2 regions of the Paenibacillus sp. FSL M8-0228 genome follow, and region 1 is predicted to be linked to the other one. Evidence: riboswitches for the same ligand, from Rfam matches in the RefSeq annotation. Region 1 holds a riboswitch; the other holds the start of a gene.
The links. Region 1 has a riboswitch for cyclic di-GMP ahead of MKY98_RS06305 (glycosyl hydrolase). Riboswitches for the same ligand answer to the same signal wherever they lie in the genome.

Region 1 (7,449 bases):
TCATGATCTTAACACGAGTGTCCTGTCCCTGCCCGAACGGATAAATTTCTGTGTTGGCCGGGTTATGACTTTGCAGATCGAAGCCTGTTTTAAACAGCGTATAATCTTTATAAAAAGCAGCGTGCTGGATAAACATATCGGCAAACCCAATTTGTGAACGCATAATCCGGTCGAATGCGGCTGCTTGTGGCTGACTAGCCCCGTAATCTGGATTATCTCGATGCGTATCATTGGTACCGAACTCCGTGTTCAGCATCTTCTTCGCCAGTCCGTCGCTCGAACCGCCGAAGGTTTTCAAATTTTGAATGAAGCTGCCTCCGCCCTCTTCATTATACGATTCACCATAGGCGTGTCCGTTAGTCAGGTCGGTGACTTCCTCCAGCTGTTTACGTTGTGCCGGGTCCCGTTCCCATCCATCTGGGTCACCGCATTTTTGCGTACCACTGGTTTGATTTTTGCACGCCTTGGTAGAGTACGTTGGCCAATAGGCCCAGCCGGGTGCTACGGTTTTGAGATGCGGTGCCAATTGCTTGCCTTCTGTATTCAACCACTTGGCCACAGCCAGATTTACCGCCTTGGAGCGATTAAATAATCCAGGTTCGTTATCTACTTCATAATATTGAAGGTAAGAACCGTATTTTTTTACATAATCGCGCAACTTTTGCTTGGCCGTCTCTGGCAGAGAACCATCTTTTTGCAGCTTAATATCACCTGTATATAAATACAAAGCAGACGATTGCATATTATACTGCTTTAACGTTTGATAGTAATCATCCACGTCTGTACATGCCTTACCCACATTACTGGCACAGGTGACCCTCATGACGTTGCCACTATAAGCAATGCCCAGCCATTTGAGAACGTATGGTAAATGCTTAACTGCACCCTGATCATAATAAAATTCTTTATTGTTCACATTTGTTCCGGTCAGTATATATTTACCGTGTACCGGTTCGGTCGCAGGTGAAGCTAACGTCTCCAAGCTCAAGTCATCCCAAGTCCACCACACATTTTTATCTTCTGCAGAGGAGCAGTATAGGCAGCGCGCTGTCTTTAGCTTGAGTACGTTAACACCGCTTTGCAATTGCTCTTTGGGTATATACAACTCGTAGTTGTTTTTGAAATTATAAGTACTCCCAGTACCGGATACCCCGGCAATCTGAATAATACCGGACAGCTGATGATTTGAAAATACAGCCATTTGCGGGACTGCTTTGCCCGCATCCAAAATCCGAACACGGAATATCATACCATTGGGAGGTATCTGGTTCAGCTTATACTGGAGTGTCAGTTCAGGGTTCGTGGACGCATTCAAACCGGGAGGAATATCTCCACTGCTGAGCAATACCGGAACTGTTGTACTCTCTTCTGCTACCGACAACGCTGACATTGCTCCTTTAGCAGATGATTCGGTAGAGGCAGCTGCTGTAGAAATGTCGATATTATCCCTGCCGACCACACCTTTGAATTCCGCTGAAGAGTCATCCCTCTGCCCCAGCTTCCATACTGGACTGGCAGCTGCTACTTTATCCGTCTGCAATTCTGCGCTTCTTGAAGGCGTGTATATAAACCAAGCGATCATCGCTATAGCTACGATCGCTAGTAGTCCAGATAAAACTCCTGTATACCTATGGGATAACCATTTTTTTATCATATGATCGACCCTCTCTCCTCAAATTTTTGGACCGGGAAAGAGTATTAATCAAGGAAGAAACAAAGCGTTTCCGGGAATCACCGCTTTCGCTTCATGCTGACTTTCCCACATTAGACGTGCCATCGCGTCGCCTTTTTCATCATAGTATTCTACTTTTAAATCTACCATTTTGCCTGCTTCCAAAGTCATACTGCCTTTACGCTCTGTCCAGCTTTGTTTGAACCAGCTGTCAATCACCAACTTGCCGTCTACCCATACACGGATACCATCATCGGATATCGTGGTGAACGTATAGGTCTCGCTATATTGCGGTTTGATTTTACCCGTCCAGCGAACCGAGAACTGATCGGCATTCACCTTAGGGTCAGCTGCATTGGCACGCCAGTTGTAGTCCAGCTTGCTATCTGTACGGATCAAAACAGGACTTCCATTCAAATTCATATTGTTAAAATATTCGCCACGCAACCCGTTCACATATACCACATCAGGAACAGAAGGAGGAGTCGGAGCTGGGGGAACGATCACTACTGGCGGAGCCGGGATAGGCTCACTTTGTCCCTCGTCCGGTAAGGTCGGTATATCTGTCCCAGGTGGTTGAATCGTTTCCAATCCATTCTTCACATCATCCCGCGTCAAACTCCTCGAATCATTCATATAATCCTGAATTTGATTTGTTGTGTTATTCTCAGTCAGCATCTTGCCCCAAGTCATGGAATATACCCATTTAGGTTGAGCCTGCAACACCTCAGAACTAGGCATCTCACCGTGCTCCCCAATGGCAATCGGCTTATTCCGTGCCAGCCCAAGCAGACCTTCGTAATGACTTTGCTTAAAATCATTGTTGTAGATATCTACTGCCAAGATGTCCACTCTGTCATCCCCCGGGTATTTCGGGGTGTACGGGACAGTATACGAATTGGGCGCATTCGGACTCCATACCCACAGCAGATTGTTCAATTGATGTGTGTTGGTAAAACGGTCGTACATGATATTCCATAGCTGATTGAAATTATTTTTGTTTCCCCACCAGAACCAGTCGCCATTCATCTCGTGGTAAGGTCTCCACAAAACCGGAACCCCTGCATCACGAAGCTGCTTTAACGATACAGCGACCTTATCCAGATCGGCAATGAGGAGGTTATACTGCGTAGTACCTGGGGTCACGTATTTGTTGAACTCTGTCTGACTTACTTTCGCCTGTACATTGGCCCAAGTCAGTGGCCTACCTGGTAGCGCTTCATGAAAAGTCATCGTCACAATACCACCGGATCTGTCCCAACGGATAGCACTATCGACGACATTTTTACGTTGCGCTGCTTCTGTAGCGTCAGATTGACCAGAGATAGCTCCCATCTCATAGCCGTGTACACCTACATATGCCTGACTGATTTTTTGGACCTTGTTACTTAATTCATCCGGACTTTCCAAATAATCATGCTGACCGGTGACTATTTTTTTCCCTGAGATGTTGAGTAAATAATTGTATAGTTCACGGGCCTGAATAGAAGCGTCCGAATTAACAGGTTGTAATGAAGCGGCATTCGCCACAGACAGAGAATCACCAAAACCGACGGGCAACAATGAAAAAAGTATAACAACGGGGAGTACATGACGTATCAGTCGATACAGAGGAATAAAATTGAATCTCACTTTCGCTCTTCCTTTCGGTAGCCAGGCTGCCATCCTTGTGGAAGGCCCTTTAGCTTTGCGTACCTGCCTTTCGACAGGGCTGCGTTTATCGTTGGAAGGAGTTTGGATTCCTTCTTACCCTAAGTATCGACTTTATTTTACCAAAATTTAATAGGTCATGTTCATGAATTTACAGGTTTTCGCCCAAATTCGACAGTTTGGGCCATGAATTTTCATGAATTTGTCTTTTTTTCGTTTTCACGAAAATAATTATGAGATAAATTGGTGACGGGAAATTTCATTCCAATCCATACAAAAGCGGACAATATCCTCTTCAACCAATTCAGAGCCAGTCTGCACCTCAATAAAATCCACATCGGTCACAGCCAAAATGCTATGCTTCGTCCCTTCAGGAATGCGGACTACATCACCAGCCTTTACTTTGTGTAGCTTCTCATTCAAAATAATTTCCGCTTCACCGCTAATAATGGTCCAGATTTCACTCCGTTTGAAATGAAGCTGGTAGCTGATATTTTTGCCTTTTCGTACGCGGATTCGTTTGGTCAATACCTCGTTACCCTCGTCATATTTGACATAATCCACAACCCGATACTGCCCCCAACGACGTTCTTCATACATTGGACGCTGATCATGAGCCTTGAGCACTTCTTTAATACGAGGACTTTCTGCCTTATTGGTCACAAGAATGCCATCCGGGCTAGCGGCTACAATCAGATCATTCGTTCCAATGATCGCCACAGGAATGTCCAACTCGTTAATAAGACTCGTATTGACGCAATCCTCCGTTACTACACCTCTGCCCACTTGTTGATTAGACATTTCTTCTGTGAGCGTATTCCAAGTACCTAAATCCTTCCAAAAACCATCATACGGAAGAACTACAATGTCCTTTTCCTTCTCGACTACTTCATAGTCAAAACTGATTTTTTCCAGAGATGCGTATTGCTTTTGCATTTCTTCATAATTCAGCGGCAATCCCTTGGATGCCAAGATATCCAGCAAATAACTTAATTTGAACGCAAAAACCCCGCAGTTCCATAGAGCATTGCGTTCAATCAGACGCTCCGCCTGCTCCCGGTCGGGTTTCTCTTGAAAATGGCTCACTTCGCGGTAGCCAGTGCTACCTTGGGTGGCATCGTTTTTCGGAATAATGTAACCATATTTCTCTGAAGGATAGGAAGGGACAACCCCGATTAATGCAAGCTTGCCTTCACTCTCCTGAAGCGTATGTTCCAGTTGGGCTACGGAGGCGAAGAAAGCATCCTCAACATAAGGATCTACAGGCAATATAGCTACAATTTCATCAGGTGAAACACCCGCAATGGAATATAAATAAGTCGCTGTCAGCGCAATCGCAGGAAAGGTGTCTCTGCGTTCTGGCTCAACAATGATACGCGTATTCGGCCCAACCTGACTCTGGATCATTTCGACCTGTGCTCTCCCTGTCGCAATAAACGAGGATTCTGATAATCCGTTGTCTCCCAATTGTCTCCATACCCGCTGTACCATGGATTCCGAAGTCCCCTCCGGGCTCTCCAGTACCTTCAAAAATTGTTTGGAACGGGAATCGTTGGACAAAGGCCATAATCTTTTACCGGAACCACCAGACAAAAGTACGAGCTTCATAACTCTCCACTTCCTCTCTATAATGTATGGGTGATCGGATGGGGCAGGGTTGAGTAGTCCGCTACGGGCTGGATTTGATCTTACGATCGCTGTTGGACCGGGATTCATTCGATTATATAAAATCGTATATAGGTTTGAATCCCGGTACAAAGGCGAACGCTATCGCTTCTCCAGATTCAAATCCACCCCTGCGCTACTCAAAAATGCATCATGCCGATCATATCGTTTATTGCAAAAGGCGCGACCGGACATTATTAAGTCCGGTCAGCCTGTAAAAATCTCACGCCTTCGGCAACAGCAATGGCGTCTTTGCGTCGCAGGAGCAGCATAGCGTATCCGCATGGTAGTGCTTGCTCCACAGGGGCGGCGCAGCGGCGCTTGACCGGAAGGAGCGGCCTCAACGGTGCCGCTCCTTCCGATACGCCCTTCCTACTCCCATCCCATAAGGTGGGAGTTTAAAAACTGTGACTCCACGGCGGAAAGCAGCGGAGCGGGCAGAATTGTTCTGAAGAAGCGTCAGCGTTTGCCTTTACCCCCGGATTTTAACCTTTGAATGTTTTATACAATCAAGAAAATACGGAGGTAACAGCAATCGGAAGAACAATCTGCACGCGCAGCGCCTCCCCCACCACCACAGTCACTTTTTAAACTTCCACTTTATCTCTGTTCCACCCACTCATCCGCGGACGACCCACGGAATAGTATTCCAGCCCGGAGCCTTGAATCTGTTCCTCGGCGAATACGTTACGACCGTCAATTAGAACCGGTTTGCGCAGAAGGGAGGCCAGTTGTACGAGATCGACCTTTTTGAACTCTTCCCAATCGGTCAACAGGCACACAGCGTCGCTACCTTCGGCGGCTTGCTGTGGGGATGAGCACCACACAATATTCGGGTGATCCACGTGCTCCTTGAATTTATCCATCGCAATGGGATCATACAGTTTGACAATTGCGCCTGCCTGAATGAGTGTTTCTACGATTTCCAGTGCTGGAGCTTCGCGGATGTCGTCTGTATTTGGCTTGAAGGCGAGGCCCCAAATGCCAATCGACACACCGTTCAGTTGACCCAGCGATTCACGCAGCTTGGATACAATCATAAAGCGCTGGTCGGTATTCACCTCGACCACCGATTTCAACAACTTAAATTCATAGTCTACATTACCCGCAATTTGGATAAGCGCATTTGTGTCTTTTGGAAAGCAAGAGCCACCATACCCGATCCCTGCTTGTAGGAAAGAGGAGCCGATCCGTTTGTCCATACCCATGCCATCAGCCACACAGGTTACATCGGCGCCAACCTTTTCGCAAATATTAGCGATTTCGTTAATGAACGAAATTTTAGTTGCCAGGAACGCATTTGACGCGTATTTGATCATTTCAGCACTACGGATATCCGTCACATAGATTTTATCCGTGAACACCTGATGCAGAGTGACCATTGTTTCACGCAATCCAGTATTGTCCAAACCAATAATGATGCGATCCGGATGAAGCGTATCATTGATGGCTGAGCCTTCTCTCAGAAACTCCGGCGCAGATACGATATCGAAAGACAAACTCGTGTGACGAGCCAATACGTCCTTAATCTTTTCGTTCGTTCCGACAGGTACAGTACTCTTGGTCATAATAATCTTATACCCGTTCATGGCTTTCCCAACATCAGCAGCCGCCTGTTCAATGTAGGACAAGTTCGCCTCGCCGTTAGCCAGAGAAGGCGTACCTACCGCCAAAATGACGATATCCGAGCGGCGTACCGCATCAGCCAAATCCGAAGTAAACTCCAATCGACCTGCTTCCAGATTCAGCGCGATCAATTCCTCAATACCCGGTTCATAAATCGGAGATTCTGCCCGGTTCAACATGTCGATTTTGTACTGCTCCAGATCGACACAAATCACCTCATTACCTTTTTGCGCAAAACATACACCCGAGACGAGCCCAACGTATCCAGTACCAATTACAGCCAGCTTCATTCCGTTCATCCTCCTTTTAGAAAGTTCACATAGGCTTGTTCTACATACTTTTTCAGTTGATCCTTGAAGTTATCTTCATCAAATTTGCGGGCATGGGTAATGATATCGTCCACATTCCATGCATGCTGCTCGACCTTTGCGACGGCCTCTAGCACATCCTCTACTTGATGCTTGCGGAAAAATACGCCGTTCACATGAGGAACAATCGTATCCAGCGCTCCCCCACCCTGAAAAGCGATGACAGGCCGTCCGGCCGCATTCGCCTCCAAAGGCGTAATACCGAAGTCCTCTTCGCCCGGAAAAACGAGCGCTCGGCATTCTGCCATCAGCTTGTTAACCTCTTCGTCCTCAAGCCTGCCGAGGAACTCAATGTTCGGGGCAGCCATACCTTCGAGTCGTTTACGATCTGGTCCTTCACCCACAATGCGCAGCTTGAGACCGTTACGTTTGAATGCTTCGATCGCGAGATCGATGCGCTTGTAGGACACCAATCGGGATACGATCAGGTAATAGTCACCGATGTTTGTAGCGCGTTTAAAACGGGAT
Region 2 (7,449 bases), 940 kb from region 1:
GGTAACTTGTCGATTAAATGTTCATGCCAAAGCCTCATGCTTCCACAACCCTATCTGTCGCTTTTTCTGTTCTAATGGATTAGCATACGGATACCTGTCAGCACAATGCCGATCAGGAAGCCTGTAACTGCGCCGTTAATACGTATCCACTGCAAATCCTGTCCCAATTTGTCCTCCATCAGTGCAATCAGGGATTTGTTATCCATTTTGTCTACATTTTCACGCACCAAGTTACCAATTCGACTATGGTTGGCTTCCACCAGTCCAGTAATACCTTCCACAATTCGCACATTGATCTTGTCCAGCAGCTCGGTATTCCCTTTTAAATCAGCCAGCATCCGATCCAATAGCGGTAAAATATAGGTCTGCACATAGCTTCCGTCTTCCATGTAGTCCAATAAGCGTATACGCAGTTCTTCCATTTTGCCCAGCACTGACGCATCGCCTTCCCAGGCTTCAACAAGGCTATCCTTCCAGCCGTTCAATCCTTCCTGAACCGTATCTTTCGTCGCCAATCGGGTCACCTGTGTTCTTAGACCATCCAGCACGGCCTGACGGCGCGGGTGCTCTTCCCTTTGCAGTTCTGCTACCTGATCCAGCAGGAAATGACGAATCATTTCACCCATACGCTCTTCGTTCAGATAGCCGAGGAATGCGTTCAAAGCAAACTGCATCAGTCCGCTCACCTGCAAACCGCTGACAGCCTGCATACCTAAGGTACCCAGCGTATAGCCCGTTTCGGGTCGCAAAAGCCAGGACTCGGCTTGTTCCAGCGTGTAATCCAGCGCGCGGCGATCATAGCCCTTCTCGCTGGTCTGAAGAGCAAGCGCCTCCAGCAGCGGTCCGGCGTCAAAGTCAGTCACCTGCCGCTTGAGCTCTGCCACGATGACCGGAGCCAATTCCGCGAGCGGGAGCGACTGGACGAGCCGCTTGGCAAGAACATCTATGGATGCCGCCGCCTCCGGCGTGCGCAAACCTTTTTCCACACCACCCAGCACCAAATCGGCCAAACGAATATCTGCAATTTTAGATGCGATGCTGTCTTTGTTTAGCAAGTTATTTTCCACCGTACTCACCAAGGCATTTGTGAGCTTGTCCCTATTTTTAGGAAGCAGCGCGGTATGTGGTATCGGAATGCCTAGCGGATGACGGAACAAAGCAGTGACAGCGAACCAGTCCGCCAGTCCCCCTACAAGTCCTGCCTCAAAAGCTCCGGCTAACAAACGAGCCCAGCCATATTGCTGGAAGGGCAATGTGGCTGCAAAGCCTGCCCCTAGAATAACAAGCGACCAAGCCGCTGCGGTTTTCGTATTTTTGGGTTTTCCCATCCTGTAATCCTCCAAACTGACTGTCGAGTAAGTAAAGCACTATACCTGTATTACCCATCATATCATTGCCCGTGTCATTTCCAAAGTTGAAAGCACTCTTGATGAAACGCGTAAGGCCACTTTTTGCGTAATTTTTTATGCATATATCTCTCTTTTTTACATTCATGTTCGTGAACTAAATCACAACACTAGGCCCAAAATCTCATTTTTAATAATAAGCCTTACGAACCATTTTATCAGAACCAAGTCCTAAATTTCTTAAACCGAAAGGAGAAGTGAAGGGAAAAGTTGAATGGGCATGTAAGATATCTTTTTCAGCACTAATTCTATCTTTGACCCCAGAAAGGATTTGAATCCATGATGACCTCAGAATTCTTTCAACAATATTCGACCTTTTATACGGACGATCAGGTTAGATGTCCATAAGAGCGAGGCTTCTATAAAACTTACAAACATATTTTGATATATAGACATATTTCATGTGATAAAATAAACTTTTATATATAGTAAATCATGTTTAATCAGCCATTATATATTGGTTAAATCAAACCAAGATAAGCTAGATAAAATTGCTTCTTTGTAAAGGAATTGAATATGACAACAGACCAAAAAAACAACGAGGGCCTCTGGAACGGCGAACCTGTCGTAATTGTGCGCACTCCCTCCGCTTTTGCCAAGCAATCCCTTTTATATATTCAGGAATTAGGCTACTTCCAAAAAACTTCTGCTTTTACGGTGGAAAGAAAAGAACTCGCCTCTTTTTTGCTTGTTTTTACGTTGTCTGGTAAGGGAGAATTACTATACCGGGACAAGAAATATATTTTAAAGCCTCATGATTTGTTTTTTATTAATTGTGAGGAGTATGTGCAATATAGCACCTCCGGTCATGAAGCCTGGGAGTTTATCAGCTTATACCTGTACGGCAACCTGATCGGAAACTTTTACGAACAATTTGCCAAGCATAATAAACCGGTAATATCCATGCATAATCCGTATATTATATTGGACAAACTGCATGCTCTGATTTGTGGGCAGTCTGACAGAAGTCTTTCCGCTGAACTGCTAACGTCCAGGCTCATTGGTGAAATACTGATGTGCATCTTGCAGCATCCCTATGATCACCAGCATGTGAATGCTGAAACCCTCAGCGAAGTACGTCGGGTACAGCAATATTTGGATCAGTCCTACTGTGAGCGAATAACACTGGACTCGCTGGCAGATATGTTTGAATTAAACAAGTTTAATCTGGCTAAAAATTTCAAAAAGCAGATCGGTTTCTCTCCGATTGATTATCTCATTAATGTCCGTATCACGGCCGCTCAAAGCTGGCTTAAAACCAGTGACATGTCCATTGTGGATATCGCAAGGTACGTAGGTATTCCCAATACGAGCCATTTTATTAACCTGTTCAAGGAGCATGTAGGAGAAACACCTCATTCCTTCCGCAAAAAGTGGGGGAACCGTTCCAAGCTGTAAATGAGAGGTTACATGAAACCAGTTTGATAGATGATAGACGCACAAGCTATTCAAGTTAATGGCAAAGCTGTCGAAAGGCAGTGACGCAAAACTATAGGGCCTTCCTATCCGGATGGCAGCCAGCTACCAGATGAACGAGCTTTTTATTATGCCCTTTTTTACATAGATCCACCACAATTTGCTATGCCTATCTCGAAAAAAGCCCTGATCGCTATGATCAGGGCTTTTTTTTCTATTGGGATAGTCATGTCAGCCTAGCATGCTGAATATACTAATTTCGAACGAAGCATTGCCATATTACGATGAATAGGAGAATCACTTGGAGCATGAGAACAAAAATAAATGTAATGATCATTGCCTTATTGCTCATTGTCCAAAGCTTTTTCAACGCAACACTGGCTTACGCAGATGCTCCAGCCCCAGAACTGCCGCAGAGTGCTGTATCCGATCCTACACATACCGTTACGGATGCTGTATACGGTGTCCCAAACCTTGAACCTCCCAGGGAGATTCCTTCAAACACGCCCCCCTTCGTTCAAGGAGCAGTCAGTTCAAAATCTCAACATGATGCAACTCCGCAGAGCATACTAACGAAGTTGAGCCTGACCGACGAATCAGGGCATGTCATTGATGCAGTATATAGTCCCGACAGCCAATTCGACATCGGATCAGCCATCCAACTAGGCTATGAATGGGAGCTTCCTGACAATACCTATAAGTCAGGAGACACTTTCACCTTTCACTTACCAGAACAGTTTGTCATCTACACTGATATCTCATCTCCGTTAGTCACTACCGACGGAACCGTGGGATACTTCACAGTAGATCGTCAGGGCAAGGTGATCATGACCTTTAACCCATATGTAGAGACTCATTCCAATGTCAGCGGCAAACTGCAAATCAAAACCGAGTTTACAAAAGAAATAGTGAAAGGTAGTACAGAGGTCATCATTGCGATTCCGATCAAAGGCGGGGTGCAAACGGTCATCGTGAATGTAAAGCCCCAGTCAGGGCCGACCCTAAGCAAACAAGGGAAACTAGCTGGCACAAATCAGATCGACTGGACCATTGATGTGAACAAACAGCTAAACACCGTAAAGCATGCCTTCATCACCGATCCAATTCCTTTAGGACTGGAACTCAGAAGAGACTCTATCCGGCTCTATCATCTCCAAGTCAATATCGACGGATCGACCGTTGTTCGAGACCTAGTAAATGCGAGTGAATATGCCATTGAAGCAGATCAAGCCGGGACAGGGTTTGTGATTCGTTTTCAAGACGATAGCATGAACACGGCCTACCAGATTCAATATTCCACGCGCATTACTGGCGACGAAACTCGTTTTTCCAACACAGCAACGCTTTCAGGAGATGCGATAGAGAACGTTGCTGCTACCGGTACTGTTCAGGTAGAACGTGGTGAGTTTTTGTCCAAAAAGGTTGAAAAATATGATCATGCCACACAAACACTCTCGTGGGCCATACGATACAACTTCGGCGAGACAAAAATCCCCGAAGCCAAAGCTCTTTTAATTGATCATTTCAACAAAACTCAAGAATTGCTACCCGGTTCCTTGAAAGTATTTAAAGGAAACACGCTGGAGGAACTCCCATCGTGGGCGTATACTGTCATCCCAGTTGATTATCCGGACCGCAACGGCTTCAAACTTCAATTTAACTTCGACGTAGATTCAGCCTATACCATCCGATACCAGACTCAAGCCAGAGGCCGTGTCTATGAAAATGGAAAAGTTATAAACATCATAACCTCAGATGGAATCCAGAAGATCGTATCGACAGAAATCACAAGCGGAGTTATGACTAAAATGTATGACACACCCAATTACAACACCAAAATCATACCTTGGGTGATTACCATTAATACAGACTTATACACCATGAAAAATATTGTCATTCACGATGTGTTTCCAAACGGGGGCTTGGCCTTGTTGCCGGACACCCTGAAAATTCAAACTGTTGACGGAACAACGGAGCTACGTGCCCCCACGGATTATGAGCTGATTCCGCTATCACAGGACTATAAACAAGGATTTACGCTCAAATTTCATAAAACCATTCATAAAGCTTATACGATCAAGTATTCAACCACCTATAACAATGACTGGAAAACGGATACGACGAAGCCTGAGTTTCGTAATAAATCCATTATAGAATACCAGTTTGAAGACGGAGAAACATCATCGCATGCCGTGGAGTGCCCGATCTGGCCGGACTTTATGACACAACGAAACGGTGCCAAGCAAGGAAGCTATAATGCGACCTCCAAGCTCATTACCTGGGACATTAAAGCCAACTACAATCGCAAGATCCTAAACCACGCGGAAGTGAGAGACCCCTTGCTGCAAGGTCAGAAGTTACTGCCCGGCTCCGTGAAAGTACACGATATGACCTTGCTGGGATGGTGGGATGGCGTACAAAAAGGGGCTGAAATCCCGGCAGATCAATACACCATTATCCCTCCCTCCGAGCAAAATGGGAATGAATTGCGTATCCAGTTCAAGGAGCAGATACAGACTCCCTACTGGATTACCTTTCAAACTTCATTGGAAGGAGAACTGATTGACAAGGAAATTCATAATCAAGCCCTTCTACTGGATGGACAAAAAACAGTCTCCAAATGGGCAGCGCAAGTCACGGTACCTCATGGTGGAGAATATGTATCTAAAGTCGGTACACAAAATGGAAATAAGATCGACTGGAGCATCCGCATCAATGAAGGACAGTCACATGTATCCAACGCTAAAATTATAGATCAGCCTAGCAGCAATCAAATCTTAATCGAGGATTCCTTTCATTTGTACTCTACAATCATCGCTGCCAACGGAAATACCACCAAGGGCACCGAGTTGATTAGAAACCAAGATTACAAGCTGTATATCAAAACAGATGCTCAAGGCCAGCAAACTTTTGAACTTGCTTTTGCCAAGGATATTTCCTCTGCTTTTATTCTTGAATACCAATCATTCATTCATGCTGAGGACAAAGCCAAAGTGAGTAATAAGGTTGCCTTTGAGGGGGATCGCTTGACGACAGAGATACGGGAAACCAGCCAGGAAATCATTGTACGAACGTCTTCCGGCTCCGGTTCCGGCGGGGGTGTGACCGAAAGTCTTGAGTTGACCAAGGTAGACCAGGATATGCCTGAGAAGGTACTGCCTGGCGCACAGTTTGCACTCTATGATAAAGGTCAAAAAAGAGCCCCTCTCATTCAGACCACCAATCAGGAAGGCAAAATCATCTTTTCCTCCTTGCTTCATGACGATTACATCTTGGAGGAATTGGCAGCACCGGAGGGCTATAAAATCACCGAGAGCAAGCTTGAGATCAAAATAGACGCAACACTGCGACAAAGCTCTGGTGTAAAAAAGATTGTGATCACCAACCGTAAAGAAAAGAAAAACGAACCAGGAACGCCTACTCATCCAGACCCGTCACCCCCGTCTGGAGGCTCAGGTAAGAAACATGACAGAGATCCGGAAATACCCGATACTCCGTCTGTAACCGTTCCTCCGTCATTGCCAATGTCTCCGGAGGACATAGCCCTTCTACAGGAGGAACCTGCACCTATACCGCCGGAGCCGCCAGCCGTCATGCCTCATCAAGATCCTTCTCCTCCGGTGGATTCGAAAGACGATCCCAAACCTAAGATCCGTGTCAAGGTTCCCGGGAAAGAGCCAGAAGAGCCAGAGGATCCACCTGCGGTACATCAGTTGCCCCAAACAGGTGAAAGCAGCCCCGTTCCGTTCTATTTGACAGGCATAGCGTTGGTTATGTGGGGCGTATTGTTGAAATTCACACGGACGAACAAAAAATAAAATGGATCACCTGCCCTGATCTCTCGCCTCATTCCATTTCCGATTGGAATGAGCCGGGAATGGGGCATTTTTCAAAAAAATATGTATAATCCGTACTTTGCTTAGGGGAGGCGAGATTGCTGAGTCTGCGTAAACTTTCCTACGTATTTATTTTGTTAGGCTTACTTTTTATTTTGTTTCCTAAAGCGACGGAATGGAATGAGGATCGGGAACAAAGCAAGCTATTAAAAGCAGCAGAACTACCATCAGGAAAAAGCGATGCGCTATGGCCCCCCAGTCTTACGGACAGCTATGCTCGCTTGTCCACTACTCTTACGGAAGTCCCGGCTCGTGAAGCACGACAAAATACTTCCACACCCCCTGTTACCATTGGAAGCGCTAATGAACAAACTCCCATAGCCACTATTAGTATAAGTCGTATTGCTTTAAAGCTCCCTGTATTGGAAGGCGCAACGAGGATAAATATGAGACACGCGGCTGTACATATGCCGGAAACGGGGACGCTGGGACAGGCGGGGAATGCCGCCATTGCTGCTCATCGAGCCCGCACCTCTGGACGTTTATTTAATCGTCTAAATGAATTGAAGATCGGGGATAAGATTGTTGTTAACACTCGGGGTAACCAATATGTATATAGCGTTTATAGCCTGAAGATGGTCGATCCTACGGACGTGTCTGTTCTGAAAAGCTTCAAAAAACAAAAGCTGCTCACCCTGATTACATGTGACCCTCTCATAAATCCCACCCATCGTCTCATTGTTCAGGCCAAACTAAGCACCTAAAGCCATTAAAGCGCCTATTTTTATGAG

Region 2: it holds a riboswitch for cyclic di-GMP, as region 1 does, so the genes downstream of both, MKY98_RS02005 (collagen binding domain-containing protein) here and MKY98_RS06305 (glycosyl hydrolase) in region 1, are expected to answer to the same signal.

The regions. Positions count from the first base shown of each region.
Region 1 covers NZ_JBBOXA010000001.1:1,381,268-1,388,716, reverse strand. Annotated here, with positions in the region: gene MKY98_RS06310 (hypothetical protein) at 1-1,654, opposite strand, end outside; gene MKY98_RS06305 (glycosyl hydrolase) at 1,703-3,304, opposite strand; cyclic di-GMP riboswitch class I at 3,318-3,398, opposite strand; gene MKY98_RS06300 (sugar phosphate nucleotidyltransferase) at 3,554-4,930, opposite strand; gene MKY98_RS06295 (hypothetical protein) at 5,185-5,331, opposite strand; gene MKY98_RS06290 (UDP-glucose dehydrogenase family protein) at 5,575-6,903, opposite strand; gene MKY98_RS06285 (glycosyltransferase) at 6,909-7,449, opposite strand, start outside.
Region 2 covers NZ_JBBOXA010000001.1:445,176-452,624, reverse strand. Annotated here, with positions in the region: gene MKY98_RS02020 (TIGR02328 family protein) at 1-38, opposite strand, end outside; gene MKY98_RS02015 (DUF445 domain-containing protein) at 72-1,328, opposite strand; gene MKY98_RS02010 (AraC family transcriptional regulator) at 1,923-2,804, shown strand; cyclic di-GMP riboswitch class I at 2,855-2,935, shown strand; gene MKY98_RS02005 (collagen binding domain-containing protein) at 3,131-6,640, shown strand; gene MKY98_RS02000 (class D sortase) at 6,757-7,422, shown strand.